Regions from separate parts of the Streptomyces sp. NPDC001027 genome, predicted to be linked through region 1. Evidence: riboswitches for the same ligand, from Rfam matches in the RefSeq annotation. Region 1 holds a riboswitch; each other region holds the start of a gene.
What was found. A riboswitch is a leader RNA that binds a small molecule or an ion and turns the genes downstream of it on or off. The one in region 1 is predicted to bind cyclic di-AMP.
Positions count from the first base shown of each region.

Region 2: it holds a riboswitch for cyclic di-AMP, as region 1 does, so the genes downstream of both, ABT300_RS10000 (transglycosylase family protein) here and ABT300_RS35030 (M23 family metallopeptidase) in region 1, are expected to answer to the same signal.
Region 3: it holds a riboswitch for cyclic di-AMP, as region 1 does, so the genes downstream of both, ABT300_RS11115 (M23 family metallopeptidase) here and ABT300_RS35030 (M23 family metallopeptidase) in region 1, are expected to answer to the same signal.

Region 1 is NZ_JBEPBI010000223.1:282-10,139, reverse strand. It holds gene ABT300_RS35050 (CobW family GTP-binding protein) at 1-189, shown strand, start outside; gene ABT300_RS35045 (DNA gyrase/topoisomerase IV subunit A) at 186-2,651, opposite strand; gene ABT300_RS35040 (M16 family metallopeptidase) at 2,923-4,272, shown strand; gene ABT300_RS35035 (M16 family metallopeptidase) at 4,269-5,657, shown strand; cyclic di-AMP (ydaO/yuaA leader) riboswitch at 5,898-6,064, shown strand; gene ABT300_RS35030 (M23 family metallopeptidase) at 6,079-6,834, shown strand; gene ABT300_RS35025 (GntR family transcriptional regulator) at 7,022-7,717, shown strand; gene ABT300_RS35020 (HPr family phosphocarrier protein) at 7,842-8,123, opposite strand; partial or broken gene ABT300_RS35015 (GNAT family N-acetyltransferase) at 8,302-9,858, shown strand, end outside.
Region 2 is NZ_JBEPBI010000023.1:15,259-25,116, reverse strand. It holds gene ABT300_RS10020 (Ppx/GppA phosphatase family protein) at 1-419, opposite strand, end outside; gene ABT300_RS10015 (DUF501 domain-containing protein) at 416-949, opposite strand; gene ABT300_RS10010 (FtsB family cell division protein) at 986-1,462, opposite strand; gene eno (phosphopyruvate hydratase) at 1,582-2,877, opposite strand; gene ABT300_RS10000 (transglycosylase family protein) at 3,352-4,059, opposite strand; cyclic di-AMP (ydaO/yuaA leader) riboswitch at 4,063-4,243, opposite strand; gene ABT300_RS09995 (LysM peptidoglycan-binding domain-containing protein) at 4,449-5,513, opposite strand; gene ABT300_RS09990 (cytochrome P450 family protein) at 5,790-7,181, opposite strand; gene ABT300_RS09985 (nucleoside triphosphate pyrophosphohydrolase) at 7,216-8,304, opposite strand; gene ABT300_RS09980 (SurA N-terminal domain-containing protein) at 8,462-9,106, opposite strand; gene ABT300_RS09975 (glycoside hydrolase domain-containing protein) at 9,333-9,858, opposite strand, start outside.
Region 3 is NZ_JBEPBI010000027.1:17,176-27,033, forward strand. It holds gene ABT300_RS11090 (NsdA family TPR-like regulatory protein) at 258-1,682, shown strand; gene lhgD (L-2-hydroxyglutarate dehydrogenase) at 1,863-3,080, shown strand; gene trmB (tRNA (guanosine(46)-N7)-methyltransferase TrmB) at 3,901-4,746, shown strand; gene ABT300_RS11105 (PrsW family intramembrane metalloprotease) at 4,796-6,334, shown strand; gene ABT300_RS11110 (aldo/keto reductase) at 6,377-7,321, opposite strand; gene ABT300_RS11115 (M23 family metallopeptidase) at 7,484-8,524, opposite strand; cyclic di-AMP (ydaO/yuaA leader) riboswitch at 8,534-8,700, opposite strand; tRNA gene ABT300_RS11120 (tRNA-Met) at 9,007-9,080, opposite strand; gene ABT300_RS11125 (dihydrofolate reductase family protein) at 9,152-9,858, opposite strand, start outside.

The sequences.
Region 1 (9,858 bases):
GCCGGCATCGACGCCGCAGCCCTCGGCAAGGAACTCGAGGGCTGTCGCAGCGACGCCCCTCACGCCGACGAACACGGCATGTGGGGCGTCCTGCGCTTCGTCCAGGACCCCGAGGAGGACCGTCCCGAGGGGGACCTCCCCGGGACGGCCGACGTCTGGGCGGGCGGACCGGAAGAGGCCGCCGTCTAGATCGGCCCCGCCACCACGCTCACCGTCTTCGCCAACGACACGCCCGAGCCGTCACGGCGCGGGTCGATCTCCGGCAGCTCGGCCGGCAGACCGTTCTTCTGGGCGGCCTTGGCCGGGACGGGGCCCGCCCAGGCCAGCGACAGGCAGTCCTCGCCCTTCAGGAACCGCTGGCAGCGCACACCGCCGGTGGCGCGGCCCTTGCGCGGATACTGGTCGAACGGGGTCAGCTTGGCGGTCGTCTGGACGGAGTCGTCCAGCGTCCCCCGGGAGCCGGCGATGGTGAACACCACGGCGTCCGCCGCCGGGTCCACGGCCGTGAAGGAGATGACCTTCGCGCCCTCGGTGAGCTTGACGCCCGCCATGCCGCCCGCCGGACGGCCCTGCGGGCGCACCTGGGAGGCCTGGTAGCGCAGCAGCTGGGCGTCGTCCGTGATGAAGACCAGGTCCTCTTCGCCGGTGCGCAGTTCGACGGCGCCGACGATCCGGTCCCCGTCCCTGAGGGCGATGACCTCCAGCTCGTCCTTGTTCGTCGGGTAGTCGGGCACGACCCGCTTGACGACACCCTGTTCCGTGCCGATGGCCAGTCCGGGCGACGACTCGTCGAGCGTGGTCAGACAGACCACCGTCTCGGCGCCCTCCAGGGACACGAACTCCGCCAGCGGGGCCCCGCCGGACAGGTTCGGCGCGGACGCCGTGTCCGGAAGCTGCGGCAGGTCGACGACGTTGATCCGCAGCAGACGGCCCGAGGACGTCACCGCGCCGATCTCCCCGCGCGCGGTGGCCGGCACCGCCGAGACGATCACGTCGTGCTTGGTGCGCTTGCCGTCCCCGTCCCCGTCCTCGGCCGTGAAGGGATCGCCGTTCGCCGTGCGGGCCAGCAGGCCCGTGGAGGACAGCAGGACGCGGCACGGGTCGTCCGCCACCTGGAGGGGCACCGCGGCGGCCGTGGCGCCCGACGACTCCAGCAGGACCGTACGCCGTTCGGTGCCGAACTTCTTGGCCACCGTGGCGAGTTCCGCGGAGACCAGCTTGCGCAGCTCCGCGTCCGAGTCCAGGATCCGGGTCAGCTCGGCGATCTCCCCGGTGAGCCGCTCCTTCTCCGCCTCCAGCTCGATGCGGTCGTACTTGGTGAGGCGGCGCAGCGGGGTGTCCAGGATGTACTGGGTCTGGATCTCCGACAGCCCGAAGCGCTCCATCAGGCGCTCCTTGGCCTGCGCGCTGTTCTCGCTGGAGCGGATCAGCCGGATGACCTCGTCGATGTCGACGAGGGCCGTCAGCAGACCCTCCACCAGATGCAGCCGGTCACGGCGCTTGGTGCGGCGGAACTCGCTGCGGCGTCGCACGACGTCGAACCGGTGGTCGAGGTAGACCTCCAGCAGCTCCTTCAGGCCCAGCGTGAGCGGCTGGCCGTCCACCAGCGCCACGTTGTTGATGCCGAAGGACTCCTCCATCGGCGTCAGCTTGTAGAGCTGCTCAAGGACCGCCTCGGGCACGAAGCCGTTCTTGATCTCGATGACCAGGCGCAGACCGTGCGCCCGGTCGGTGAGGTCCTTGACGTCGGCGATGCCCTGGATCTTCTTCGAGCCGACCAGGTCCTTGATCTTGGCGATGACCTTCTCGGGGCCGACCGTGAAGGGCAGTTCGGTGACGACCAGGCCCTTGCGGCGGGCCGTGACCGTCTCCACCGCGACCGTGGCGCGGATCTTGAACGTGCCGCGGCCGTTCTCGTAGGCGTCGCGGATGCCGGAGAGGCCGACGATCCGGCCGCCGGTCGGCAGGTCGGGGCCCGGGACGAACTTCATCAGGGCGTCCAGATCCGCGCCGGGGTAGCGGATCAGATGGCGGGCTGCCGCGACGACCTCGCCCAGATTGTGCGGCGGCATGTTCGTGGCCATGCCGACCGCGATCCCGGATGCGCCGTTGACCAGCAGGTTCGGGAAGGCGGCGGGCAGCGCGACCGGCTCCTGCTCCTGGCCGTCGTAGTTCGGCGCGAAGTCGACCGTGTCCTCGTCGATCGACTCCGTCATCAGGCTCGTCGCCGCGGCCTGGCGGCACTCCGTGTACCGCATGGCGGCCGGCGGGTCGTCGTTGCCCAGGGAGCCGAAGTTGCCGTGGCCGTCGACGAGCGGCACGCGCATGGAGAAGGGCTGGGCCATGCGCACCAGGGCGTCGTAGATCGAGGAGTCGCCGTGCGGGTGCAGCTTGCCCATGACCTCGCCGACGACACGGGCGCACTTCACATAGCCGCGCTCCGGGCGCAGGCCCATCTCGTTCATCTGGTAGACGATGCGGCGGTGCACCGGCTTCAGACCGTCACGGGCGTCCGGCAGGGCGCGGGAGTAGATGACCGAGTACGCGTACTCGAGGAAGGAGCCCTGCATCTCGTCGACGACGTCGATGTCGAGGATCCGCTCCTCGTACGAGTCGTCGGGCGGCGGGGTCTTCGTGCTGCGGCGGGCCATCGCTGCCGGCTCCTTGCTGGGGCGTGTGACGGGATCTGACGCGGACCATTGTGGACCGTGGCACTGACAGGGCGGGCGAGGACCCGGCGTCGGCCCTTCGGCCCCGCCCGCGAAGCCGCCTCGTCCACGGCTGCCCGCAGGCTACGCGATCTCGCTCTCGGCGTATGTCGTCCGGGAACTTCGCCTCCTGTCCGCACGCTTGCATACAGTGACAGGACCGGCAGGAAAACCGCGGTTTCGACGACCGCGTCCGCGATCGGAAGGGACGTACATGCCCATGGGTCACACCGCCACAGCCCAGGCAGGCTCCGGGGGCCTGACAGCGACCGAGCACCGCCTGGCCAACGGCCTGCGTGTGGTGCTCTCGGAGGACCACCTGACCCCCGTGGCGGCGGTGTGCCTCTGGTACGACGTCGGCTCACGCCATGAAGTCAAGGGCCGTACCGGCCTTGCTCACCTTTTCGAGCACCTCATGTTCCAGGGATCGGGCCAGGTCAAGGGCAACGGTCACTTCGAGCTCGTCCAGGGTGCGGGCGGTTCGCTGAACGGCACCACCAGCTTCGAGCGCACCAACTACTTCGAGACCATGCCCGCCCACCAGCTGGAGCTCGCCCTCTGGCTGGAGGCGGACCGCATGGGATCGCTGCTCACCGCGCTCGACGACGAGTCGATGGAGAACCAGCGCGACGTCGTCAAGAACGAACGCCGTCAGCGCTACGACAACGTCCCCTACGGCACGGCCTTCGAGAAGCTGACGGCCCTCGCCTACCCCGACGGCCACCCGTACCACCACACGCCGATCGGCTCGATGGCCGACCTGGACGCGGCGACGCTGGAGGACGCGCGCGCGTTCTTCCGCACGTACTACGCGCCCAACAACGCCGTCCTGTCGGTGGTCGGCGACATCGACCCGGAGCAGACGCTCGCCTGGGTCGAGAAGTACTTCGGCTCCATCGCCGGGCACGACGGCAAGCCCGAGCCGCGTGACGGCTCCCTGCCCGACGTCATCGGCGAGCAGTTGCGGGAGGTCGTCGAGGAGGAGGTGCCGGCCCGCGCCCTGATGGCGGCCTACCGTCTGCCCGAGGACGGCACGCGCGCGTGCGACGCCGTCGACCTGGCGCTCACCGTCCTCGGCGGCGGCGAGTCCTCCCGTCTCTACAACCGGCTCGTGCGCCGCGACCGCACGGCGGTGGCGGCCGGCTTCGGCCTGCTGCGGCTCGCCGGGGCGCCCTCCCTGGGCTGGCTGGACGTGAAGACGTCCGGCGACGTCGAGGTGCCCGTCATCGAGGAGGCCATCGACGAGGAGCTCGCCCGGTTCGCCGAGGAGGGCCCCACGGCCGAGGAAATGGAGCGCGCCCAGGCCCAGTTGGAGCGCGAATGGCTCGACCGCCTCGGCACGGTCGCCGGCCGCGCCGACGAACTGTGCCGGTTCGCCGTCCTGTTCGGCGACCCGCAGCTCGCCCTCACCGCGGTCCAGCGTGTGCTGGACGTGACGGCCGAGGAGGTGCGGGAGATCGCCCAGGCCCGCCTGCGTCCCGACAACCGCGCGGTGCTCGTCTACGAGCCCACCGCCGCCGAAGCCCCCGCCGACCAGGACGAGAACGAGGAGGCGGCCCGGTGACCGAGCTCGCCACGATGGACTTCCACCCCCAGCCCCAGGCGGGCGAGGCCAAGCCCTGGGCGTTCCCGGCGCCCGAGCGGACCGCCCTGGCCAACGGCCTGACGGTGCTGCACTGCCACCGCCCCGGCCAGCAGGTCGTCGCCGTCGAGATCCTGCTCGACGCTCCGCTGGACGCCGAGCCGGAGGGTCTCGACGGCCTCGCCACGATCATGGCGCGCGCCTTCACCGAGGGCACCGACAAGCACTCCGCCGAGGAGTTCGCCGCCGAACTGGAGCGCTGCGGCGCCACCCTGGACGCGCACGCCGACCACCCCGGCGTCCGCATCAGCCTCGAGGTCCCGGCCTCGCGCCTGACCAAGGGCGTCGGTCTGCTCGCGGACGCCCTCAGGGCCCCCGCGTTCGCCGACAGCGAGGTCGAGCGCCTCGTGCGCAACCGCCTGGACGAGATCCCGCACGAGCTGGCCAACCCCTCCCGGCGCGCCGCCAAGGAGCTCTCGAAGGAGCTGTTCCCGGCCACCGCCCGCATGTCGCGTCCGCGCCAGGGCACCGCCGAGACGGTCGAGAAGATCGACTCCGCGGCCGTCCGCGCCTTCTACGACAAGCACGTCCGTCCGGCGACGGCCACCGCCGTCGTCGTCGGCGACCTCACCGGCGTCGACCTGGACGCCCTCCTGGGCGACACCCTGGGCGCCTGGACGGGCTCCGCCGCCGAGCCGCGGCCCGTGCCGCCGGTGACCGCCGACGACGCCGGCCGGGTCGTCATCGTGGACCGCCCGGGGGCCGTCCAGACGCAGCTGCTGATCGGCCGGATCGGCGCCGACCGGCACGACCGTGTGTGGCCCGCCCAGGTGCTCGGCACCTACTGCCTCGGCGGCACCCTCACCTCCCGTCTGGACCGCGTCCTGCGTGAGGAGAAGGGCTACACCTACGGCGTTCGCGCCTTCGGGCAGGTCCTTTTGTCCGCGCCGGACGGCTCGGGCGCCGCGATGCTCGCCATCAGCGGTTCCGTCGACACCCCGAACACCGGTCCTGCGCTGGACGACCTGTGGAAGGTGCTGCGCACCCTCGCCGCCGAGGGGCTGACCGACGCCGAGCGCGACGTCGCCGTGCAGAACCTGGTCGGGGTGGCGCCGCTGAAGTACGAGACCGCGGCGGCCGTCGCGAGCACGCTGGCCGACCAGGTCGAACAGCACCTGCCCGACGACTACCAGGCGACTCTGTACCAGCAGCTCGCCGCGACCGGCACGGTGGAGGCCACCGCGGCGGCCGTGAACGCCTTCCCGGTGGACCGTCTGGTGACGGTCCTGGTGGGCGACGCGGCCCAGATCAAGGCGCCCGTCGAGGCCCTCGGCATCGGCGAGGTGAAGGTCGTGTCCGCCGAGTAGCCGACAAGCCGAGCCGACAAGCCGAGTAGCCGTGGATCGCGGCGGCAACGGCACGCACGCGCAGAGGCCCTGGTCGACCGAGCGTCACCAGGGCTTCTGTTTGTCCGAATTGGGGTGGACGTGGCCTGTCTGCACTGTGGGATGCGCTACAAAAACCGTGATCCGTTTGAGGATTGATCCCTTCGCCGCTTAGCTTCATCCGGGCTGTCCGTCAGGCACTGCGCCGCAAGCTGCGGCACCGGACAGTCATCGCCGAGTCCCCGTACGGCGCGAGCCAGGGGAGCCGGGGACCCACTTGTGAAGTCCCTGGGGTGAATCGGACGCCCGCGTGCACACGAGGGGGTCCGTAGGAGACCTTCCTGCTCCGAACCCGTCAGCTAACCCGGTAGGCGAGAGGGAAGGAAAGGACACCTCTGACTTCATGGCGTTCACCTGCGCCACCGGGAAGCACCGCCGGCCCAGCCGGATGCAGCGTTCCACCGCTCGCGCGGTCGGCGTGGCGGCGCTCACCAGTACCGGTGTGATGGCCTCCGTCGCCTCCACCCAGGCCTTCGCGGCCGAGCCCACCCCCGAACAGACCGGTCTGATCCCGGTCGTCACGGCCGGCGAGTCCGTGGCCGAGTCGGTCGCCGACCAGGTCGACGAGCAGGTCGCCGCGCAGAAGAAGGCGGCTTTCGAGGAGGCCGCCCGCCAGGCCGCCGCGAAGAAGGCCGTGGAGGAGCGCGAGGCACGCGTGCGTGCCGCCCGTGAGGCCGAGCGCAAGCTTCTCAACACCTTCGTGTCGCCGATCACCGGCTCCTACGTCTCCACCGGCTACCAGGCCAGCAGCTCGCTGTGGTCCTCCGGCAGCCACACCGGCGTCGACTTCCACGCGGCCAGCGGCACCACCGTGCACGCGGTCGGCTTCGGCACCGTGGTCGAGGCGGGCTGGGGCGGCGCCTACGGCAACCAGGTCGTCATGAAGATGAACGACGGGACGTACACGCAGTACGGTCACCTGTCGTCCATCGAGGTGTCGGTGGGCCAGACGGTCACCCCGGGCCAGCGCATCGGGCTGTCCGGCGCGACCGGCAACGTCACCGGAGCGCATCTGCACTTCGAGGCGCGCACGACCCCCGAGTACGGCTCGGACATCGATCCGGTCGCCTATCTCCGCAAGCACGGCGTCAACGTCTGACGCCCGACGGCGACAGATCGTTCGGCCCCGGCCCCTCGGCCGGGGCTTTCGCCGTTTTCGGGGCCCCGCTGTCCAAAAAATATCCCTGGATTCCGGCTCCCCGTCGGAAATTCCCGCTCATTGCAATAGAGTCACGGAACACACGTCAACCGTCGACGTTTCACGGGGATTAAGGCGGAGGTCCGTCATGCGAATTCCGGCGCACTCGGTGTGCACGGCCGTCCGGGACGACATCGTCGCGGGTGTCTACGAACGCGGCAGCCGCCTCACCGAGGAACTCCTCGCCCGCCGCTACGGCGTCTCGCGCGTCCCGGTCCGCGAGGCGCTGCGCACCCTGGAGGCCGAGGGCTTCGTCGTCACCCGGCGGCACGCGGGCGCGTGCGTGGCGGAGCCCACCGAGCAGGAGGCGGCCGACCTGCTGGAGATGCGGTTGCTGCTGGAGCCGCTCGGCGCCTCCCGGGCCGCCCAGCGGCGCACGGAGGCCCATCTGAAGGTGCTGCGCGGGCTCGTCCGGCTGGGTCAGGAGCGGGCCAGGAGGGGCAACAGCGAGGATCTGCGCTCCTTGGGGGGCTGGTTCCACGAGACGCTCGCCCAGGCCTCCGGAAGCCCTGCCCTCGCGTCGATGCTCACCCAGCTCCGGCACAAGATCGCCTGGATGTACGCGGTGGAGGCGCCGGCCGACCCCGTGGAGTCCTGGGCGGAGCACGGCGCGATCGTCGACGCGGTGACGCGCGGCGACGGGGAGCGCGCGCGGGCGGTCACCGCGCTGCACACCGAGCGCGCGACCCTCGCGCACCGGCTGCGCTTTTCCAAAGGGCCGGAGCGGGCCGATCGTGTGAGGACTTCGCAACCTCCCGTAAACATGACGGGTCTGCGGCATTAACACGGGAGCCGTATACAAAGAAGGAGTAATTCGAGGGGGATTATTTCTGCTGCCTGTGCACGGGAAATGCGAAGGGCTCGCCCGATAATTCGGACGAGCCCTTCACCGCATAACGCGGCGGTGCTCAGACGGTCTCGGGGAGTTCCTCGAGGCCTTCGGCGACCAGCTTCGCCAGCCGGTCGAGCGCGGCGTCCGCGCCCTCGGCGTCGGAGGCGAGGACGATCTCCTCGCCTCCCTGGGCGCCGAGGCCGAGAACGGCCAGCATGGAGGCCGCGTTGACGGGGTTGCCGTCGGCCTTGGCGATCGTCACGGGGATGCCTGCGGCCGTGGCGGCCCGGACGAAGATGGAAGCGGGGCGGGCGTGGAGGCCCTCGGCCCAGCCGACGTTGACGCGGCGCTCAGCCATGTGATGCTGCCCTTCGGTGTCTCAGGTTGTCTAGACCAGTGTTCCACATGTGACGCGGATGAGGGACGGTCCCTGGGTGTCCCGTCACCATGCGGTCGCCGGATCGCGGCCTCGACCCGGCGTGCGCCCTCCAGACTGCCTCGCGCCGTTGTCGGAAGCGAGCCGTAGTCTGGGCCCCATGCAGAGCGCGTCGGACCGGCACGAGTACCCCGCCCACTGGGAGGCCGACGTCGTGCTGCGCGACGGCGGCGCCGCGCGCGTCCGCCCGATCACCGTCGACGACGCCGAGCGCCTGGTCAGCTTCTACGAGCAGGTGTCGGACGAGTCGAAGTACTACCGCTTCTTCGCGCCCTACCCGCGCCTGTCCGCGAAGGACGTCCACCGCTTCACGCACCACGACTTCGTGGACCGGGTGGGACTCGCGGCCACGGTCGGCGGCGAGTTCATCGCCACCGTGCGCTACGACCGCATCGGCGCCGACGGCATGGCCGCCTCCGCGCCGGCCGACGAGGCCGAGGTGGCCTTCCTCGTCCAGGACGCCCATCAGGGACGAGGCGTGGCCTCCGCCCTCCTCGAACACATCGCGGCCGTCGCGCGCGAGCGCGGCATCCGTCGCTTCGCCGCCGAGGTGCTCCCCGCCAACAACAAGATGATCAAGGTGTTCACGGACGCCGGCTACACCCAGAAGCGCAGCTTCGAGGACGGCGTCGTCCGCCTGGAGTTCGACCTCGAGCCCACCGAACGCTCCGTCGCCGTGCAACGCGCGCGGGAACAGCGTGCCGAGGCGCACTCCGTGCGGCGGCTCCTGACGCCCGGCTCGGTCGCCGTCGTCGGCGTCGGTCGCGCTCCGGGCGGGGTGGGCCGCAGCGTGCTCGGCAATCTCCGGGAGGCCGGGTTCACCGGACGCCTGTACGCCGTGAACCAGGCTTTTCCCGAGGATCTGAAGGAACTCGACGGCGTGCCCGCCCACCGCTCCGTGCGGGACATCGCGGAGCCCGTGGACCTCGCGGTCGTCGCCGTCCGGGCCGAGCACGTGCCCGCGGCCGTCGCCGAATGCGGCGAGCACGGCGTGCAGGGACTCGTCGTCCTCTCCTCCGGCTATGCCGAGAGCGGTCCCGACGGGCGCGAGCGCCAGCGTGAACTCGTACGCCACGCGCGCGCGTACGGCATGCGGATCATCGGCCCCAACGCCTTCGGAGTCATCAACACCGCGCCCGAGGTGCGCCTCAACGCCTCACTCGCCCCCGAGATGCCGAGGCCGGGCCGGATCGGTCTGTTCGCCCAGTCCGGTGCCATCGGCATCGCCCTGCTCTCCCGGCTGCACCGGCGCGGCGGCGGGGTCACCGGCGTCACCGGCGTGTCGACCTTCGTCTCCTCCGGCAACCGTGCGGACGTCTCCGGCAACGACGTCCTCCAGTACTGGTACGACGACCCCGACACCGACGTCGCCCTCATGTACCTGGAATCCATCGGCAACCCGCGCAAGTTCACCCGCCTCGCCCGGCGCACGGCGGCCGCCAAGCCCCTGGTCGTCGTCCAGGGCGCCGGTTCCGCCCCGCAGGGGCACGCCGTACGGGCCACCCGGCTGCCGCACGCCACGGTGTCGGCGCTGCTGAGGCAGGCCGGCGTGATCCGCGTGGACACCATCACCGAGCTGGTCGACGCGGGCCTGCTCCTCGCCCGTCAGCCGCTGCCGACGGGGCCGCGCGTCGCGATCCTCGGCAACTCCGAATCC
Region 2 (9,858 bases), on a different contig from region 1:
TCCACCACCAGGTAGGGCCGGGCCAGGTCGTCGCGGCCGGTGAGCTCCTTCGTGGCGCCGGTGAAGGAGAACTCGGCCTCCTGCTCGCCGGTGATGACCTCGGGCTCGACGCCCAGGATGTCCAGCACCCCGCGCACGAACTCCTCCCGGTTCTCGGCGTCCCGGGAGGCGGACGTGGCGACGAACCGCAGCCGCTGCGCGCCGAGTTCCTTGACGGCCGCCGCGTACTCCCGGCAGGCGGCGAACGTCCGCTCCAGCGCCTCGGGGGCGAGCCGGCCGGTGCGGTCGACGCCCTGGCCGAGCCGGACGATCGTCATCCGGCGGTCCAGGTCGACGAGTTCGCCGGTCTCCGGGTCCGCGTCGGCGACGAGCAGCCGGATGGAGTTCGTGCCGCAGTCGACGGCGGCGACCCGGGTCACGGGGCCTCCCCCTCGGCCGGAAGGGTCACGCAGGCGCCCTTGCGCCACCACTCGGGGAGCATCTCCAGCGCCTCGTCGCCGAGCGGGTTCACGCCCGGGCCCGCGGCCAGCGAGTGCGCCACCAGGACGTGCAGGCACTTCACCCGGTCCGGCATGCCGCCCGCGCTGGGGAAGTTCCGCAGCTCCTCGATCTCGTCCCGCCGGCGGACGTAGTCCTCGTGCGCGGCCCGGTAGGCGGCGGCGAGCTCGGGGTCGGACTGCAGCCGCTCCGTCATCTCCTTCATCACGCCGTTCGCCTCCAGCGTGCCGATCGCCGAGTTGGCCTTCGGGCACGTCAGGTAGTACAGCGTCGGGAAGGGGGTGCCGTCGGGCAGCCGCGGGGCCGTCTCGACGACGTCCGGCTGACCGCACGGGCAGCGGTGCGCGATCGCGCGCAGGCCGCGCGGCGGGCGTCCGAGCTGCTGCTTGAAGGCCTCGACGTCCGCGTCGGTGGGCTCGGTGCGCGAAGTGGTCGGCGGGGGCGTCTGCATGCCTGTCTTTCCATCGGTCAGTCGGTCGGTCGTCAGTCAGTGGTCGGAGGCGTCGGACTTGTCGACGCCGTCCCAGACATTGGAGTACCAGGGGCGGTCGGCCGCCCCGAGGTCGGCGCGCGACTGCCTGGCGGCGTCCGGGTCGACGACGATGTAACCGGTCTCCCCCGGCAGCACGTAGTGCAGCCGCAGCCGGATCTGCTGCTCGGCGTACGCGTCGTCCTGCCAGCGCGCCTTGAGGTCGCGCAGCTGCTCGACGCGCTCGCCGGCCTGCTGCTTCTCACGCTCCAGGTCGGCGATCTCCGCGCGCTGGGAGACGTACTGGCGCATCGGGTACGCCAGGGCCACGATCAGCGTGCACAGGACGATGGCCAGCAGGGCCGCGCGGCCGGTGAGGCGGGAGCGGCGGGCCTGGCGCTTGGTCTGCGAACGGTACACGCGGGCCGCGGTCTGCTCGCCGAGCAGCTTGATCCTGGTCGCGGTGGAGAAACGGTCCCGGTCCTTCACGGCCATGTGCTGCGCCTCCCGTCTCCCACGTGCGTACGTCCCCGCACACGGTACGGGACCGAGTACGGGGACGTTCGTGCGACTGGCTAGGCCTTACCCCGGGTGGGGTCAGGCGTCGGCCTCGCTCAGTGGTTCGCGGAGCGGAACCGCGGGAAGGCGGAGCGGCCGGCGTACACCGCGGCGTCGTCGAGGATCTCCTCGATGCGCAGCAGCTGGTTGTACTTGGCGACGCGGTCCGAGCGGGCCGGGGCGCCGGTCTTGATCTGGCCGCAGTTCACCGCGACGGCGAGGTCGGCGATGGTGACGTCCTCGGTCTCGCCGGAGCGGTGGGACATCATGCACTTGAAGCCGTTGCGCTGGGCCATCTCGACGGCGTCGAGGGTCTCGGTCAGCGAGCCGATCTGGTTGACCTTGACGAGCAGGGCGTTGGCGGAGCCCTCCTCGATGCCGCGGGCCAGGCGCTCGGGGTTCGTGACGAAGAGGTCGTCGCCGACGATCTGGACCTTGTCGCCCAGCTTGTCCGTGATGACCTTCCAGCCGGCCCAGTCGTCCTCGTACAGCGGGTCCTCGATGGAGACGAGCGGGTACGCGGAGACGAGCTCCTCGTAGTACTCGGTCATCTCGGCGGCCGAGCGGGACTTGCCCTCGAACTCGTACTTGCCGTCCTTGTAGAACTCGGACGCGGCGACGTCGAGCGCGAGCGCGATCTGCTCGCCGGGGACGTAACCGGCCTGCTGGATGGCCTCGATGATGAGGTCGAGCGCGGCGCGGTTGGACTCGAGGTTCGGGGCGAAGCCGCCCTCGTCGCCGAGGCCGGTGGACAGGCCCTTGGTCTTCAGCACCTTCTTGAGGGTGTGGTAGACCTCGGCGCCCCAGCGCAGCGCCTCGGAGAAGGACTCCGCGCCGATCGGGGCGATCATGAACTCCTGGATGTCCACGTTGGAGTCGGCGTGCGAGCCGCCGTTCAGGATGTTCATCATCGGAACGGGCAGCAGGTGCGCGTTCGGGCCGCCCAGGTAGCGGAAGAGCGGGAGGTCGCTGGCCTCGGAGGCGGCGTGGGCGACGGCGAGCGAGACGCCGAGGATCGCGTTGGCGCCGAGGGAGCCCTTGTTGTCGGTGGCGTCCAGGTCGAACATGGCCTGGTCGATCAGGCGCTGCTCGGTGGCGTCGTAGCCGACGAGCTCCGGGCCGATCTGCTCGATGACGGCGAGGACGGCCTTCTCGACGCCCTTGCCCTGGTAGCGGTTCGGGTCACCGTCGCGCAGCTCGATGGCCTCGAAGGCGCCCGTGGAGGCGCCGGACGGGACGGCGGCACGACCCGTGCTGCCGTCGTCGAGGCCGACCTCGACCTCGACCGTGGGGTTGCCTCGGGAGTCCAGGATTTCCCGGGCTACGACGACGTCGATGGACGGCACGAGCATCTCCTTCATGGGATGTGACGCTGAAAGTGCGCGGCGCGTGGCCTTGCGCCTAGAGCCTAACCGTCTGCGGAGCGTCGGCCACCGACCGACCGTCCCGTGGACGGACTGACCGTACACATTGTTCCTGTCCGGAACAAAGCGGCGGGGGAAAGCCGTCCGAAAGACCGCGGAAACAGTGCGCGAAACCGGGCGGGCGGCCGTCCGGCAGGGGCGGGCGGACGATTGTCGGCGGGGGCGGGGCGGGCGGCTGCCCGAAGGGCCGGGCGGGCGCTGCCCGACGGGTGCAAGAAAAACCCCGTCCCGGTGCGTACGGGGGAACACGCACCGGGACGGGGAGCCCGTGGGGGGTGGGGGGAGGCAGGGGACCTTCACGCGGCCCTCGGGCAGCGGCCTTCACCGGGAGAGCGCTGCGGCTTCGCCGGCGTCGGCATCGACGTCGGCATCGACGTCAGCGCCGACATCGGCAGCCGGCTGTCACTTCAGGTGCAGCTGCTGACCCGGGTAGATGAGGTCGGCGTCCTGGACGATGTCCTTGTTCAGCTGGAACAGCTTCTGCCAGCCGCCCTTGACCTTGTGCTTCTCGGCGATGGAGCTGAGGGTGTCGCCCTTGACGACCTTGTACTCGCCGTCGCCCTTCTTGACCTTCTCGCCGGTCGGGGTGGTGACCGTCTTGGACTTCTTGGCGGCCGCCGGACGGTCGGTGGAGCGGGAGCTGCTCTTCTGCTCGGTGGAGCGGGAGCTGCTGCTGTCCGACGAGCCGGAGGAGCTGGAGGAGCCCGAGTTCGAGGAGGCGCCGCCGCCGTCGTAGGAGGCGCCCGACAGACCCTTGCCGCAGACCGGCCAGGCGCCCTTGCCCTGACCCGCGAGGACCTTCTCGCCGATGGCTATCTGCTGGGCCTTGGAGGCCTGGTTGGCCTGCGAGGCGTACTGCGTGCCGCCGTACGCGGCCCAGGTGGAGGACGAGAACTGCAGGCCGCCGTAGTAGCCGTTGCCGGTGTTGATGGACCAGTCGCCGCCGGACTCGCACTGGGCGACCGCGTCCCACTCGGAGGCGGTGGCGGCGGAGGCGTTGCCGGCCGCCAGCAGCGGGGCGGCGATGGCGACGCCGGTGACACCGGCGAGAGCGGCGGCGCGGGTGGCCTTGGACGGACGACGGTGCTTGCCCTTACCGGAAAACAGCATGGTGGATCCCCTCACCGACGCCTGCGAGGTGAGCTGTCGGGTTCGGGCCAAGTGAGTTGCCCGGCCGCTCCTCCGTCGGAGACCTCGCTCCGTGGAGGGGTGGCTTCACCCCAAGCCGCTCCGGTGACTTCCCGGTGCGGCACTTACCTGGGTCCCCCGCTCCTGCCTACGGCGCTTGACGCGACGACTGTTCCCGGGCAGCCGCTGGCAGGATTCGGCGTTGCGACGGCCGGGGCTCGGGTTGCCGAGCGGTCACGACCGTAGACACGCGATCCGCGGAATTTCAAAGACGATCAGGGCTTCTGAGACTCATCCCACACTTTCGCCAAATCGGACATTCGGCGCGAAGCGTGACGTGAACTCCCGCTGTTTTTCTTGGGCTTTGCGCCCTATTGGACCCCTGTGTCGAGGGTCTGACCGGGGGTGATGTCGCTCGGGTCGGGGCCGATGACGTCCTTGTTCTCGGCGTAGAGGGCACGCCATCCGCCGTGCAGGCCAAGGGAGTCGGCGATGGAGGCGAGGGAGTCGCCCTCCTGGACGACATAGCCGGCCGCGGCATGCCGCCCCGTCGAGGCGGTGGACGCACCGCCGGTCCCGGCGTCGGCGCCCTCGGCCGCCGGCTCGTCGGCCGTGGTGCCGCGATGGCGGCCGGAGCCGAGTGCGCCGGTGTCGACGAGGTTCCAGGAACCCACATCCTGGACCGACTTGTCCGAGTCGTCCGCATCCGGAGTCCCCGAGGTCGAGCCGTCGGCCGCCTGCGGGTCGCCCTGACGGCCGGCCCCGCCGGAGTCGCCGGAGGCGGCAGAAGGGGACGATGGGGACGAAGGGGATGAAGGCGACGCAGAGGGTGAACTCAAGGAATCGCCGGACGAGTCGGACGATGCGGATGATCCCGTCGATCCGGTCGATCCGGCTGATCCGGTCGAACCGCTGGAGCCGGTCGAGTCGCCGCCGGAATCCGAAGAACCCGAGGAGCCCGAAGAACCCGACAGCCCTCGCGACAGGTCCGACAAACCCGATGAGCCGGACGAACCCGAAGAATCGCCCGCCACTCCGGTGTCCACGGCCAGCGCGCCGTTCTCCTTGGTGAGCCCGGAGGTCAGCCCGCACGTGCCCCACGCGCCGACGCCCTTCGCCGCGAGCACCTTCTGGGCCACGGCGATCTGCTGGTTACGGCTGGCCAGGTCGGGGCTCGCCGCGTAGTCGAGTCCGCCGTAGGCGTTCCAGTCCTGCTGGGTGAGGCTCAGACCGCCGGACTCGCCGCCGGCGCCGTCGGCACTCCACGAGCCCCCGGTCTCGCACTGCGCCACCTTGTCCCACACGGTGCCGTCCGCGGCGCTCGCACCGGAGGCGGCGAGCAGCGGGATGGCGATGGCGGAGCCGGTCACCCCGGCCGCGACGAGCAGCGCGGGCGCCTGGCGGGGGCGACGGTGACGACCGTTCCCGGAGAGCATGCGAGGGCCTTTCTCTGGACAGCAGTGCCGGCGCGGGCGAGTGAGCTGACGCGTCGCGCTGACGAGTGAACGTATCGGCAGACGATCACTTGTCACAAGTTAATGCCGCGCAGATCACGTGAAGATCACAGACTTGAGGATCGGTCACCTTTACTCCGTCGTATGGTCACAATCCGGGCTGACACCCGGTCAGACCTCCTGGTCGGACGGCCCGGTCAGACCCCTCCGGTCAGACCCCTCCGGTCAGATCAGACCCGTCACGGGCCGACGGATCCGTCACGGGCCGACGGATCCGTCGGACGCCGGGCCAGGCGCGGGCTTGGGGGCGGGGGCGGGGGCGAACTCGACCGGCAGCGTGCGCAGGCCGCGCATGATGAGGCCGCCGCGCCACCTCAACTCCGCCGGTTCCACGGCCAGTCGGAGGTCGGGAAGCCGGGTGAGCAGGGCGGCGAGCGCGGTCTGGCCCTCCAGCCGGGCCAGCGGGGCGCCCAGACAGTAGTGGATGCCGTGGCCGTAGCCGAGGTGCTGGTTGTCACGGCGGGAGAGGTCGAGGGTGTCGGGGTCGGTGAAGCGAGCCGGGTCGCGGTCGGCGGCGGCCAGCACGACGAGGACGGGATCGCCGGCTGCGATGTCCTGGCCGCCGATGACGACCGGCTCGGTCGCGAACCGCCAGGTGGCGAGTTCGACGGGGCCGTCGTAGCGGAGCAGTTCCTCGACGCCCGCGGCGAGCAGGGCCCGGTCGCCGCCGTCCTCGGTGAGGGACCGCTGCAGGGCCTCGCGCTGTGCGGGATGGGTCAGGAGGGCGTACATGCCGTTCCCGATGAGGTTCACCGTCGTCTCGAAGCCGGCGAACAGCAGGATGAAGGCCATCGCGGCGGCCTCGTTCTCCGTGAGGTGCTCGCCGTGGTCGGAGGCGCGGATCAGACCCGAGATGAGGTCCTCGCCGGGGGCGGGTTCGTCGGGGAGTCCGGCGCGTTTGCGGTGGATGAGCTCCAGCAGGTAGCCGCGCATCTTCTTCACCGACCGGGCGACGCCGCCCCTGGGGCCCCCGCCGTGCCGGATCATCATCCCGGCCCAGTCGCGGAAGTCGTCCTGGTCCTCCTCGGGGACGCCCAGCAGGTCGCAGATCGCGTAGATGGGGAGAGGGAAGGCGAAGTCGTGGATGAGGTCGGCACGGCCCTCGGCGGCGAACCGGTCGATCAGCCGGTCCGTCAACTCCTGCACGCGCGGCGCGAACTCGGCGACGCGACGCGGGGTGAAGGCCTTGCTCACGAGTCGCCGCAGCCGGGTGTGGTCCGGCGGGTCGATGTTGAGCAGATGGGTCATCAGCTCGGCCTTGCGCTCCCCGGGGATGCCGGTCCTGCCCCGGGCGTGGGCGGGCTCGTCATGATGTGCGGGGTTCTTGGACAGCCGCGGGTCGGCGAGGGCCTGCTTGGCGTCGGCGTACCGGGTGACCAGCCAGGCCTCGACCCCGCTCGGCAACGCGGTCCGGTGCACCGGGGCGTGCTCCCGCAGCCAGGCGTAGGCGGGGTAGGGGTCGGTGGCGAACTCCCAGGTGAAGAGCTCGGGAGCGGGCGGCGCGTCGGCCGGGGACGGCCGGGACGAGCGGGCCGAGCCGGTCTGCTCGGTCGGACGGGTCGGGCCGTTCGGGTGGGTCGGGTCGGTCACTCCCCGACCGTAGCGGGCTTCCCGAGGCGCTCCGTCACGCTCCCTCGCCCGACGACGGGGACGAGGGCTCGGACGACGAGGACCCGGACGACGACGGAGACAGGGACGAGGGCGAGGACGGGGACGGGCGGTCGGGGAGGCCTTCGGCGACCCGGATCGCGTCCCGGTAGGACCGGGCCGCCGCCCGCAGCGCCGCCTCCGGGTCCACGCCCTGCGACTCGGCCCGGGCGGCGAGGGCGAGCAGCTCGTAGCCGACGCCCTCGGCGGCCGGCAGCGGCACGTCCAGCCCGGCCGTGCGGGTTCGCGCGACCAGCTTCGCCGCGAGAGCCAGCGAGGGCTGGTGGAGCGGAACGCCGTCGGTCACCGACGCCCGCCGCTTCTCGACCGCCTTCGTGCGCAGCCAGTGCTCCTTGACCTCTTCCGGCGTGGTGGCGGTGGCGTCGCCGAAGACATGGGGGTGGCGGTGGACGAGTTTGGCGACGATCGTGCCCGCGACGTCGTCGACGGAGAACGGGGACTCCTCGTCCTCCTCGGCGATCCGGGCGTGGAACACCACCTGGAGCAGGACGTCGCCCAGTTCCTCGCGGAGTTCGTCGCGGTCGCCGTCCTCGATCGCCTCGACCAGCTCGTACGCCTCCTCCATCGCGTACTTCGCCAGGCCCTGGTGGGTCTGCTGCGAGGACCAGGGGCACTCCTCGCGGATGCGGTCCATGACCTGGACGAGGTCGAGCAGCCGGGCGCCCGGCAGGTCGTAGGAGGCGGGGAGGAGTTCCAGCTCCGGCATCGACACCCGGCCGGAGCCCGCCAGCCGGGCCAGACCGTCCGTGAGGGCCGGTTCGCCCTCGCCGGTCGCCACCACCACCGCGGTGCGGCCCCCGGCGCAGGCGGCGACCAGCTCCTCGGCGGTCGGCGAGCTCTCCTCGACCGCTATGCCCGCGTCCCGTAGATAGGGCAGCTGCGGGTGCGCGCCGTCCGCGCACAGCACCCGGTCCGCCGCGCGCAGGGCCTGCCAGGCGGGCCAGGACAGCAGACCGGGGGCGACGCGGTGGCTGGTGGTGAGCAGGACGACGCGGCCCGGGGCGGTGACTGCGGCGTCGGCGTCGGCGGAGCTGATGGCGTTCACCCCCCGAACGTAACCCACGTCCGCGGCCTGCCCCGGAAGTCGTCCACAGGGCAGGCCTTCCGGTCACACGATCACATGGTCGGATCGATGGCGGGGCACGTCGCTCACGGCGTCGCGCGTCCGATCACGGGTCGCGCCGCGCACTGTGCGCATGGGGTCAGGTCGTCTGCTTGGTCCCGGTCGCCGTGACCTCCCGCACCCACGGGGTCTTCGCGTCGACGCGGGCGACCTTCTGCGCGTCCCAGCTGCCGTAGCGCGGGTTGAGGTCGACGCCGAGAGACGTGGACGCCTTGGACAGAGCGCTCCAGAACGCGGGCTGGCTGGTGGTCGTGCCGAGCTGGGCGGCGAGTTTCTGGGCCTCCAGCTGGAGACGCAGGTTCTCGTCGAGGCGCTGCGGCGGGATGCCGTACTGCTGCAGCCACGCCGTCTCCAGGCCCTTCGCGCCGCCCGCCTGCTGTTCCAGGCCGGTCCGCATCTCCTGGACCTCGCGCGGAGTGACGGTGATGCCCGCGTCGTCGGCGGCGTGGTGCAGCACCTGGTCGAGGACCATGCCGTGCAGGGTGTCCCGGGCGAGCCCGCCGGTCTGGCCGACGACCTGCGCGTACTGGGCGTCGTCGGTGACGGCCGCGCGCTGCGCGGAGCGCACCTCGTCCACCCGGCTCTCCAGTTGGGAGACGGTGATCCGCTGACCGCCCACGACGGCCGCCGCACCCGGATGGGCGTCGTTGCCGCAGGCGGTGAGGAGAGGGGCCGCCGCGATCGCGGCGGACAGCAGGAGCGCGGTGCGACGACGGCGGTGCAAGGAAGCCTCCCGAGGAGATTGTGCGGCGGTGCACAAGGTCTTGCGGTGATCGATGGTAGGCAGTGGCGCGGCTGCGGCCAACCCATTCGACCAACGATTCACCAGGACTTCCGGCACCGCCGCGCCCACTGCCCGCCCGCTCCCCGTTCACCCATCGCCCGGGTCGCCGCCCGGTCGCCGCCCGCCCGTCGGTGCGGGCGGTCGGCTCGGCGGGTTCGGGGCGCTCTCAGCCGACCAGGGCGACCGGCGCGTCCCAGGAGTCGCGGTCCACGGTGATCGTGTAGCCGCCGCGGGTCTCCTTGCTGTTGACCAGGTACTGGTGGCCGCGGCTGTGGCCGGTGAACTGGGTCGCGCCCCACGGCCAGTCCGTGGTCGTGGTGTCCTTCTTGTCCCACAGCGCGTACCAGAGGTTGCCCGGCAGGTCCGTCTTGTTCGTCGCGGTGGCGATCGCCTTGGCGCTGGAGCTGCTGAACCCGTAGTAGCCGGCCCGGTACGTCTTGGCGCGCAGCGTCTTGCTGAAGGAGCGGACGTACGCCAGCACGGAGTCGTTGCACGACTTGTTCGTGATGTCGTACGCCTCCATGTCGAGGTAGATCGGGCTGCCGGCCTTCATGCCGAGCGCGGAGGCCTTGGCGACGGCGTCCGCGGCGTCCGTGGCGCCGAGGGAGGTGGCCGTGGAGGCGATGATCTTCTCCGGGCTGGAGCCGGTCTGGCACGGCGGCTGCGCGCCGACGTAGAGCGGGATGAGCTTC
Region 3 (9,858 bases), on a different contig from region 1:
TACAGCGGGCCGACCCACGCACGACCCATGGAACCGCTCCCCCGATGGCCGGAGAAGAGCGCACGGCCGGGCGCACGGCCACACGGGCGGGAGCACGCCGCGACGGTCCGTACCTGCCCCCGCACTTCCGTACGGACCACAATCCCGCCAACCGGAAGAATGCCCCTTAACGCTTGGGATGCGGCGAACTACGCTGGGTTTACGAATGCCGCATGGTTATGCCAGCGCGGCAGCCGTCTGTGTCGAGGGGTGGCGCAATGTCCAGGGAGCAACGCGGGCCGAACGAAAAACTCGGCGCCGTTCTCGCCCTCGCGGGAATCAGCAACGCAGGACTCGCGCGACGCGTCAACGACCTTGGCGCCCAACGCGGGTTGACTCTTCGCTACGACAAGACGTCCGTGGCGCGCTGGGTGTCGAAGGGCATGGTGCCCCAGGGCGCCGCACCGCACCTCATCGCGGCCGCCATCGGGCAGAAGCTCGGCCGTCCGGTGCCGCTCCACGAGATCGGCCTGGCGGACGCGGATCCCGCTCCCGAGGTGGGCCTCGCCTTCCCCAGGGACGTCGGCCAGGCCGTGCGCTCGGCCACCGACCTCTACCGCCTGGATCTCGCGGGGCGCCGGGCCGGCTCGGGAGGCATCTGGCAGTCGCTGGCCGGATCGTTCGCAGTAAGCGCGTACGCAACGCCTGCCTCACGATGGCTGATAACCCCGGCCGACAGTTCGGTCGCCCGCGACGTACACCTGCTGGAAGGGTCGGGCGCACCGCTCAAAGTCGGCCACAGCGACGTGCAGAAGCTGCGGGAGGCCGCCGAGGACGCCAGACGCTGGGACTCCAAGTACGGCGGCGGCGACTGGCGTTCGTCGATGGTCCCGGAGTGCCTGCGGGTGGAGGCGGCGCCGCTGCTGCTCGGCTCGTACTCCGACGAGGTCGGCCGGGCGCTGTTCGGCGCGAGCGCCGAACTGACCCGGCTGGCGGGCTGGATGGCCTTCGACACCGGTCAGCAGGAGGCCGCGCAGCGGTACTACATCCAGGCTCTGCGGCTGGCCCGCGCGGCGGCCGACGTACCCCTCGGGGGCTACGTCCTGGCCTCCATGTCCCTCCAGGCGACCTACCGCGGTTTCGGCGACGAGGGCGTCGACCTCGCGCAGGCGGCCCTGGAGCGCAACCGGGGGCTGGCCACGGCCCGCACCATGAGCTTCTTCCGGCTCGTGGAGGCACGCGCGCACGCACGCGCGGGGGACGCGCATGCCGCCGGAGCGGCGCTGAAGGCGTCCGAGGGCTGGCTGGAGCGGTCCCGCGACGGCGACCACGATCCGTCCTGGCTCGGTTTCTACTCCTACGACCGGTTCGCCGCCGACGCCGCCGAGTGCTACCGCGACCTGAAGGCGCCGCGCCAGGTGCGCCGGTTCACCGAGCAGGCGCTGTCGCAGCCGACGGAGGAGTTCGTGCGCTCGCACGGACTGCGGCTCGTCGTCTCGGCGGTCGCCGAGCTGGAGTCGGGCAACCTCGACGCGGCCTGCGAGCAGGGCGTGCGGGCGGTGGAGGTGGCCGGCCGCATCTCGTCCGCCCGCACCACGGAGTACGTCAAGGACCTGCTGCACCGGCTGGAGCCCTACGGCGACGAGCCGCGGGTGGTGGAGCTGCGGGAGAGGGCGCGGCCGTTACTCATGACCCCCGCGTGAGCGCTCCGCGCGGACTCCGATTCCGGCTTGCCGTTTCCGTCTTTTCCACCGTTTCGTACGATGTTGCGGAGGTTGACGCGACGGGTCCGGCCGCGCGGGTTCGGGCTCTGCGGAGGAGTGCCGTGCCGAGTCGGGTTTGAAGAGATTGTCAGTGGCGCAGTGCACTATCGAAGCCGGGAGGTGGTGCACGTGCCGAAGATCGCTTACGACTGTGACGTGCTCGTGGTGGGCGGCGGCATCGTGGGTCTGGCCACGGCGTATGCGATCACGCGGGCCGCGCCGGGCACGCGGGTCACGGTGCTGGAGAAGGAGCCGGGGGCAGCCCGCCATCAGACCGGCCGCAACAGCGGGGTCATCCACAGCGGGATCTACTACCGGCCGGGCACCCTGAAGGCGCGGTACGCGGTGCGCGGCGCCGCCGAGATGACGAAGTTCTGCGCGGAGTACGGCATCGCCCACGCCGTCACCGGCAAGCTGATCGTCGCCACGGAGCGGTCCGAGCTGCCCCGGCTGCACGGCCTGGTCCAGCGCGGCCGGGAGAACGGCATCACGGTGCGGGAGCTGGGCGCCGCCCAGATCGCGGAGTACGAGCCCGAGGTGGAGGGGCTCGCCGCCATACACGTGCGGACGACCGGCGTCTGCGACTACACGGCCGTCGCCCAGCGGTTGGGCGAGGCGTCCGGGGCGGAGATCCGTTACGGCGCGCGCGTGGTGCGGATCGACCGGCGGCCGGAGCGCGGGGTGGCCGTGCTCACCGCCCGGGGTGACGTCGTCCGGGCACGGGTGCTGGTGAACTGCGCCGGGCTGTACTGCGACGAGATCGCCCGGCTGACCGGCGACGAGCCGGAGGTGCGGATCGTCCCGTTCCGCGGCGAGTACTACGAGCTGGCGCGGCCGGAGCTGGTGCGCGGGCTGGTCTATCCCGTGCCCGATCCCGCCTTCCCGTTCCTCGGCGTGCATCTGACCCGGGGCATCGACGGAGGCGTGCACGTCGGCCCCAACGCGGTGCCGGCGCTGGCCCGGGAGGGGTATGGCTGGGGCGTCGTGAATCCCCGGGAGGCGGCGGCGACGGCGGCATGGCCGGGCGTGTGGCGGATGGGCCGCCGGCACTGGCGCTACGGCCTCGGCGAACTGCGGCGGTCGGTCTCGAAGGGCGCCTTCGTGGACGCCGTGCGCAGAATGCTTCCGGCGGTGGAGGAGAGCGACCTGGTGCCGACGGCGGCCGGCGTCCGCGCGCAGGCGGTCCTGCGGGACGGCGGCCTGGTGGACGACTTCCTGATCCGGGAGGGCCCCCGGACGGTCCACGTCCTGAACGCGCCCTCACCGGCGGCGACGGCCTCTCTGCCGATCGGCCGTGAGGTGGCCCGCAGAGCCTTGGGCGCACTGGCCGACGCATGAGCGAGCCGCACCTCGTGCGGAACGGCAGCCGGGACACCCACCCGACCGGGGACACCCACCCGACCGCGGGCGACGGGCCGACCCCGGGTGCCGGGCCGACCGCGGGTGACCGGAACCGGCGGACCGGACGCAACCGGCCGGGAGCGACGGACGGGCCCGGGTTGATCGGCCGGGGGCGACCGGTGCCGGGAGCCACGGGCCGAAGGTGATCGACCCGCCGGCGGCGACGGGCCGACCGGCGGTGACCAGTCGGGAACCGGCAGACCGGGCGCAACCGGCCGGAAGCGACGGGCGGGCCCGGGGCGACCGGGCGGCGGCGACGGGCCGACCGGGGGGCGAGGGCCGACCGGCAGTGACCGGCAGACCGGGCGCAACCGGCCGGGAGCCACGGACGGGCCCGGGGCGACCGGGCGGCGGCGACGGGCCGGCCGGGGGGCGACGGCCGACCGGGGGTGACCAGTCGGCAACCAGCAGACCGGACGCAACCGGCCGGCGGCGACGGGCCGACCGGCGGTGACCGGGCGGGCCCGGGGCGACCGGGCGGCGGCGACCGGCCGGCGGCGACGGGCCGACCGGGGGGCGACGGCAGACCGGCAGTGACCGGCAGACCGGGCGCAACCGGCCGGAAGCCACGGGCGGGCCCGGGGCGACCGGTCGGCGGCGACCGGGCGGGAGCCACGGGCCGAAGGTGATCGACCGGCCGGCGGCGACGGGCCGACCGGCGGTGACCGGTCGGGAACCTGCGGGGGCGTCCGTGGGGAGCGGGGTGGGTCACACAGGCCCCGTGCGCCCGCGCGGGCCCCGTAAAATCGACCCCACTGTGTCTGATTCCGTGAGTGTTCCCGATGTCCCCCCGTCCTCCCCGCGTGGTGAGCACCACCCGGGGGAGCCCGTTCGGCATACCCGGGCCAAAGGGGAGCCGCGGTTCCCCGACGGGCCGCAGGCCGATCCCGCCGGTTCGCACTTCGAGCGGCGGATCCGCAGCTTCCAGCCCCGCCGCAGCAGAGTGACGGCCGGGCAGGCGGACGCACTGCAGCGGCTGTGGGCCAAGTGGGGGCTGGACATCGACGGGCGTCGGGTGGACCTCGCCGAGCTGTTCGGCGCGGCAGACCGCCCCGTCGTGCTGGAGATCGGTTTCGGCATGGGCGAGGCGACCGCGCAGATGGCCGCCGCCGACCCCGGCACCGACATCCTCGCGGTGGACGTGCACACGCCGGGCCAGGGCAATCTGCTCGGCCTCGCCGACCGCAACGCGCTGAGCAACGTCCGGGTCGCCAACGGCGACGCGATCATCCTGTTGCGCGAGATGCTGCCGGCGGACTCGCTCGACGGGCTGCGCGTCTACTTCCCCGACCCCTGGCCCAAGAAGCGCCACCACAAGCGGCGGCTGATCCAGCCGGAGTTCCTCGACCTGGCCGCGACACGGCTGAAGCCGGGCGCGCTCGTGCACTGCGCGACCGACTGGGAGCCGTACGCGGAGCAGATGCTCGAGGTGCTGACCGCGCACCCCGACTTCGAGAACACCCAGGCCGACGGCGGGTACGCCCCCCGTCCCGACTTCCGGCCGCTGACCCGTTTCGAGGGCCAGGGGCTGGACAAGGGTCACGTGGTGAACGATCTGCTCTTCCGGCGCGTACAGCATCGCGTCCAGCCCGGGGATCACTGACCGAACAATTCCGTCCACCACAGTCCCCTCCCTCGTTAGGGTCGATGCCGTGGCCATCAGTCCCCCGTCTCCGCCCGTTCCGCCGCAGCCGCCACACCCCGGCGGCGGGCCCGAGGGCGGTGTGCTCCGGCACGCTCACTGGTGGCAGCACAGGTGGGTCCGGTACGGCGCGCTGGTCACCCTGCTCGCCCTGTCCGGGCTGGTCATCCTCGCCCTGGTCCGCGAACAGACCGGCACCGAGGGCCTCCTCGTGGGGCTCGGGCTCGCCGTGCTGCCCGTGCCGCTGCTCGTCGCCGCCTTCCGGTGGCTCGACCGGGTCGAGCCCGGCCCGTGGCGGAACCTGCTCTTCGCCTTCGCCTGGGGCGCGTGCGCGGCGGCGCTGATCGCCATCATCGCCAACAGTTTCGCGACCCGCTGGATAGCCACCGCGACCGCGGACCCGTCCGGCGCGGACACCCTGGGCGCGACCGTCATAGCGCCGGTCGTCGAGGAGTCCGCCAAGGCCGCGGCCGTCCTGCTCGTCTTCCTCTTCCGCCGACGGGACTTCACCGGGATCGTCGACGGCGTGGTCATAGCCGGGATCACCGCCACCGGCTTCGCGTTCACCGAGAACATCCTCTACCTCGGCACCGCCTTCGGCACCGACCAGCTCACCGGCGACAGCGGCATCGCCTCCGTCACCGCCGCGACCTTCTTCGTGCGCGTCGTCATGTCGCCGTTCGCGCACCCCCTGTTCACCGTCCTGACCGGCATAGGCTTCGGCGTCGCCGCGCTCTCCGGGGAGCGCCAGCACGTGCGGCGCGTGCTGCTTCCGCTGTCCGGGCTGCTCCTCGCGATGGGCATGCACGCCCTGTGGAACGGCTCCTCGTCGTTCGGCGAGCTCGGGTTCTTCGCGGTGTACGCGGCGATCATGGTGCCCGCGTTCGGGCTGCTGACCTGGCTGGTGGTGTGGACGCGCCAGCGCGAGCTGCGCACGGTCCGCGAGGAGCTGCCCGCCTATGTGGCCGCCGGCTGGCTCACCCCGGCCGAACCGTTCGCGCTGGGCTCGATGCGGGCCCGGCGGCTGGCCCGGGTGCACGCCGGGCGTCACCTCGGCAGGCCTGCGGCCCGTGCGGTGGCCCAGTACGAGGCGTACGCGACATCGCTCGCGTTCCTGCGCCACCGCGGCCGGCAGGGACGGGCCGGCGCCGATTTCCTCGTCCGCGAACGGGAGTTGCTGAACGAGCTGTGGCGACGCAAGGACGTCGCCCGTCCCGCGCTGGACCACGCGGCCCGCATGACGGCACCACCGGTACGGATGCCCCCGCCACCCTGGCCTGCGTACGGGACGCACGGGACGTACGGGACGCACGGGTACGGCCAGGGCCAGGGGTACGGAGCCCCGGGTCAGGCGTACAGCCCGGCGCCGGGATACGGGCAGGGCCCGGCGTACGGCCAGAGCCCGGCGTACGGTGGTCGGCCCCACTCCCCCGGAACCGACCACCGGAACGGCCACACCCCCTCGTACGGGTACGGCTACGGGTATCCACCGGGCCCCGGCCCCGGTCCCGGTCCGGGCACCCGCCCCGCGGCCGACCCCCGCCAGTAGAGCCGTAGCGCCGTAGAGCCGTGGCACCGCGAGTCGATCAGGTCACGCCGACGCCTGGGTCAGGCGGGCGACCTCCGCTTCCGTGAGTTCCAGGTCCGCCACCCCGAGCAGCGCCGGGAGCTGCTCGACCGTGCGGGCCGAGGCGATGGGCGCGGCCACCGTCGGCTGCGCGGCGAGCCAGGCCAGGGCGACGGTGGCGACCTGGGTGTCGTGGGCGCGGGCGATCTCGTCCAGCGCGGTGAGGACGCTGCGGCCCCGCGTCGTGTCGAGGTGTTTGGCGGCGCCGCCGGCGCGGGCGCTCTCGACGGTCGTGCCGGGCCGGTACTTGCCGGTGAGGAAACCGGCGGCGAGCGCGAAGTACGGGACGGCGGCGAGGCCGAAGCGGGCGGCGAGGTTCTGGAGGCCGCCCTCGTAGGTGTCGCGGGAGACCAGGTTGTAGTGCGGCTGCAGTGCGACGTACCGGGCGAGGCCCTCGCGGTCGGAGAACTCCAGGGACTCCTGGAGGCGTTCGGGCGAGATGTTGGAGGCGGCGATGTGCCGCACCTTGCCCGCCTTCACCAACTCGTCGAGGGCGCCGACGATCTCCTCCACGGGCACCTCGGGCTTGTCGAAGTGCGTGTAGTAGAGGTCGATGTGATCGGTGTCCAGGCGGCGGAGCGAGGCGTCGGCGGCGGCCTTGATGTTGTCGGCGGACAGACCGGGGAAGTCGGGGTGCTGGCTGACCTTGGTGGCGATCACGACGTCCTCCCGGTTGCCGCGGGCCTTCAGCCACCTGCCGACGATGGTCTCGGACTCACCGCCGCTGTTGCCGTCGACCCACGCCGAATAGGAGTCGGCGGTGTCGACGAAGTTGCCGCCCGCGGCCGCGTAGGCGTCGAGGACGGCGAAGGAGGCCGCCTCGTCCGCGGTCCAGCCGAAGACGTTGCCGCCGAGGGCGAGCGGGAAGACCTCGAGGTCGGAGGAGCCGATGGTGCGCAGAGAAGTCATGCTTCGTCTCAACGGACGCGGCAGTCACGCCATTCCGCTCGGGACACGAAGAACAGGTGAACAAGCGGCAGCCCTGACGTCGGGGGTGGCCGTCAGGGCTGCCGTTGCTCGATGGTCCTGAAAGCTCCTCGAGAGACGACTCAGGCGTCCTCGAGGGAGGGCTCAGGGGTTGAGGCCCTTGCTGCGCAGCCAGGCCGCCGGGTCGATGCCGTCGGCGTTGCCGTCCGGGTGGACCTCGAGGTGCAGGTGCGCCCCGGTGACGTTCCCGGTGGCGCCCACGCGGCCGATCACGTCACCGGTGGCGACCTTCTGGCCGACGCTGACGCTGATCGACGACTGGTGGCAGAACCAGATCTCGGTGCCGTCGTCCAGGGTCATGATGGTGCGGTAGCCGTAGGCGCCGGCCCAGCCCGCCTCGGTGATGGTCCCGGTGTGGATGGCCTTGATGAGCGTGCCGGTGGGCGCGGCGAAGTCGAGTCCGGTGTGGTAGCCGGAGGACCACAGGGAGCCGGCCTGACCGAACGTCGAGGTGATGGTGTACGAGGAGGTGGGCAGCGTGTACTGCTTGGCCAGCTCGGCCAGGCGCGCGGCCTCGACCTTGGCGGCGGCCTCCTCGGCGGCCTTCTTCTTCGCGGCGTCGGCCTTGGCCTGCGCCTCCTTCTCGGCCTTGACGACGGCGTCGACCTTCGCCTTGGCGGCCGCGGCGGCGGCCTTGACCTCGACCTGGGTCTTCTGCGACTCGGCCTGGGCCATGATCCGGCTGCGCAGGGCCTCGCCGGCGTCGGCGACGCTCTGGGCGGCGTCGGCGTCGGCGTCCGTGTCGACGGCGGCCTCGGAGCCGAAGCTGGCCAGGGCGGACGCGGCTTCCGGGGCGGGCTCGTCCTCGGAGATCAGCGAGCCCACGCCGGGCAGGTCCGGCATGGAGATGGAGACGGGGGCCTTGCCGGTGTTGGCGCTGGCCATCCCGCCCGCGCTGACGGCGGCTATGACGCCGACGCCGAGGACCGTGGAGCTGCGGGCGAATCCGCCGCCGCGCTGCTTGGCGACGCGGTGCTTGCCGCGTACCGGGCGAATGGACTCCGCGGTGGGGTTCCACTCCTCCCAGGGGCCCTCGTCGGTGCGGTAGCCGCCGTAGCCGAAGGTCTCGGCGGAGGGCCGGACCGGCGCGTACGGGGCCTCGGGGGCAGGCGGGTTGGACGCCACGCGGGCGCACTCCTTTCCTTCCGTCGCCTACCGGGTTAGCTGACGGGTTCGGAGTCGGAAGGTCTCCTACGCGCGTATACCGGCCGTGGACTCTGCGAGTTCACGGAGGCTTCCGCGTGATTCACCCCAAGGTGGTGGTTCCCCGGTTCCCTCGCGGGATTCGGCGCGTGCGCGCGCGGAGTCGGCTCTGGTGCCGGCTGGGACGGCCGCGCTGCGTTATCGAACGTTAATAGACCCGGGGGTGCGTTTCCAAGCTCTTCTGCTTGATCAATAACATTTCTGGCCTGGACTTTCGGGCCAGCAGCGGTGAAAAACGGGCGAGTTGCCCCTCGTCCGAAGTGCATCACCAGCCACATGCGTCGCGACGCCGATCCGGGCCCGGCGCTCAGGGCGGCCGCCCGGTCACAATGGGTGATGGCGCACCTCGAGGGCGAACGCACAGAGGGCCGGAACCCTTTCGGATTCCGGCCCTCGGCCTTCAGTAGCGGGGACAGGATTTGAACCTGCGACCTCTGGGTTATGAGCCCAGCGAGCTACCGAGCTGCTCCACCCCGCGTCGTTGTGTCTCAAGTGTACGTCATCCGGGGGACGCCGAGCACCAGGGTTTGTCGCGGCCCGGCCGCGGCCTCACAGCAGGTGCCGGTTCGGGGCCTTCGCCCGCTCCTCGTGCTCCGGCAGTACGAGGACGTCGACGCCCGCGGCGGCCAGCAGGCCGGTCCCGTCCGCCGCCGTGACGAAGGTGTCCGGCTCGCGCCACGCCGTGACCACCCGGCGCACGCCGGCGTCCAGGATGAGGCGGGCGCACGGGGCGGGACGCGAGGAGCGGCGGGCGCACGGCTCCAGGCTGGAGTAGACGGTGGCGGCGGCCAGCCGGGGGTCGGCCGGGTCGAGCTTGGCGAGCGCCGCCTCCTCGGCGTGCACGACCGGGTCGCCGGCTTCGCGGGAGTGCCCGCGCGCCAGCTCTGTGCCGTCGGCGGCGACGATCACCGCGCCGACGCTGAACGCGGTGTCCGAGGGCGGGCACTGGGCGGCCAGCTCGCAGGCGAGGGCCAGCCAGTGCCGGTCGGCCGCGGCGGCGAGCCCTCCGGCGCCGGGGGCGGTGGGCTCGTAGCGGTGCAGGACGACGTCCTCGATGCGCCGCGTCTCCACCAGCCGCAGCCGTCCGCCCTGGTAGGCGCCCGGCCCGAAGAGGCGGGGCGCGTCCGGGTCGCCCACGAACAGCGGGGCGAGGACGAGCTGGAGTTCGTCGGCGAGCCCCTGCTGGAGCAGCTGGGTGTGGACGGTTCCGCCGCCCTCGACCATGAGGCGACGGATGCCGAGCTCGTCGTGGAGGT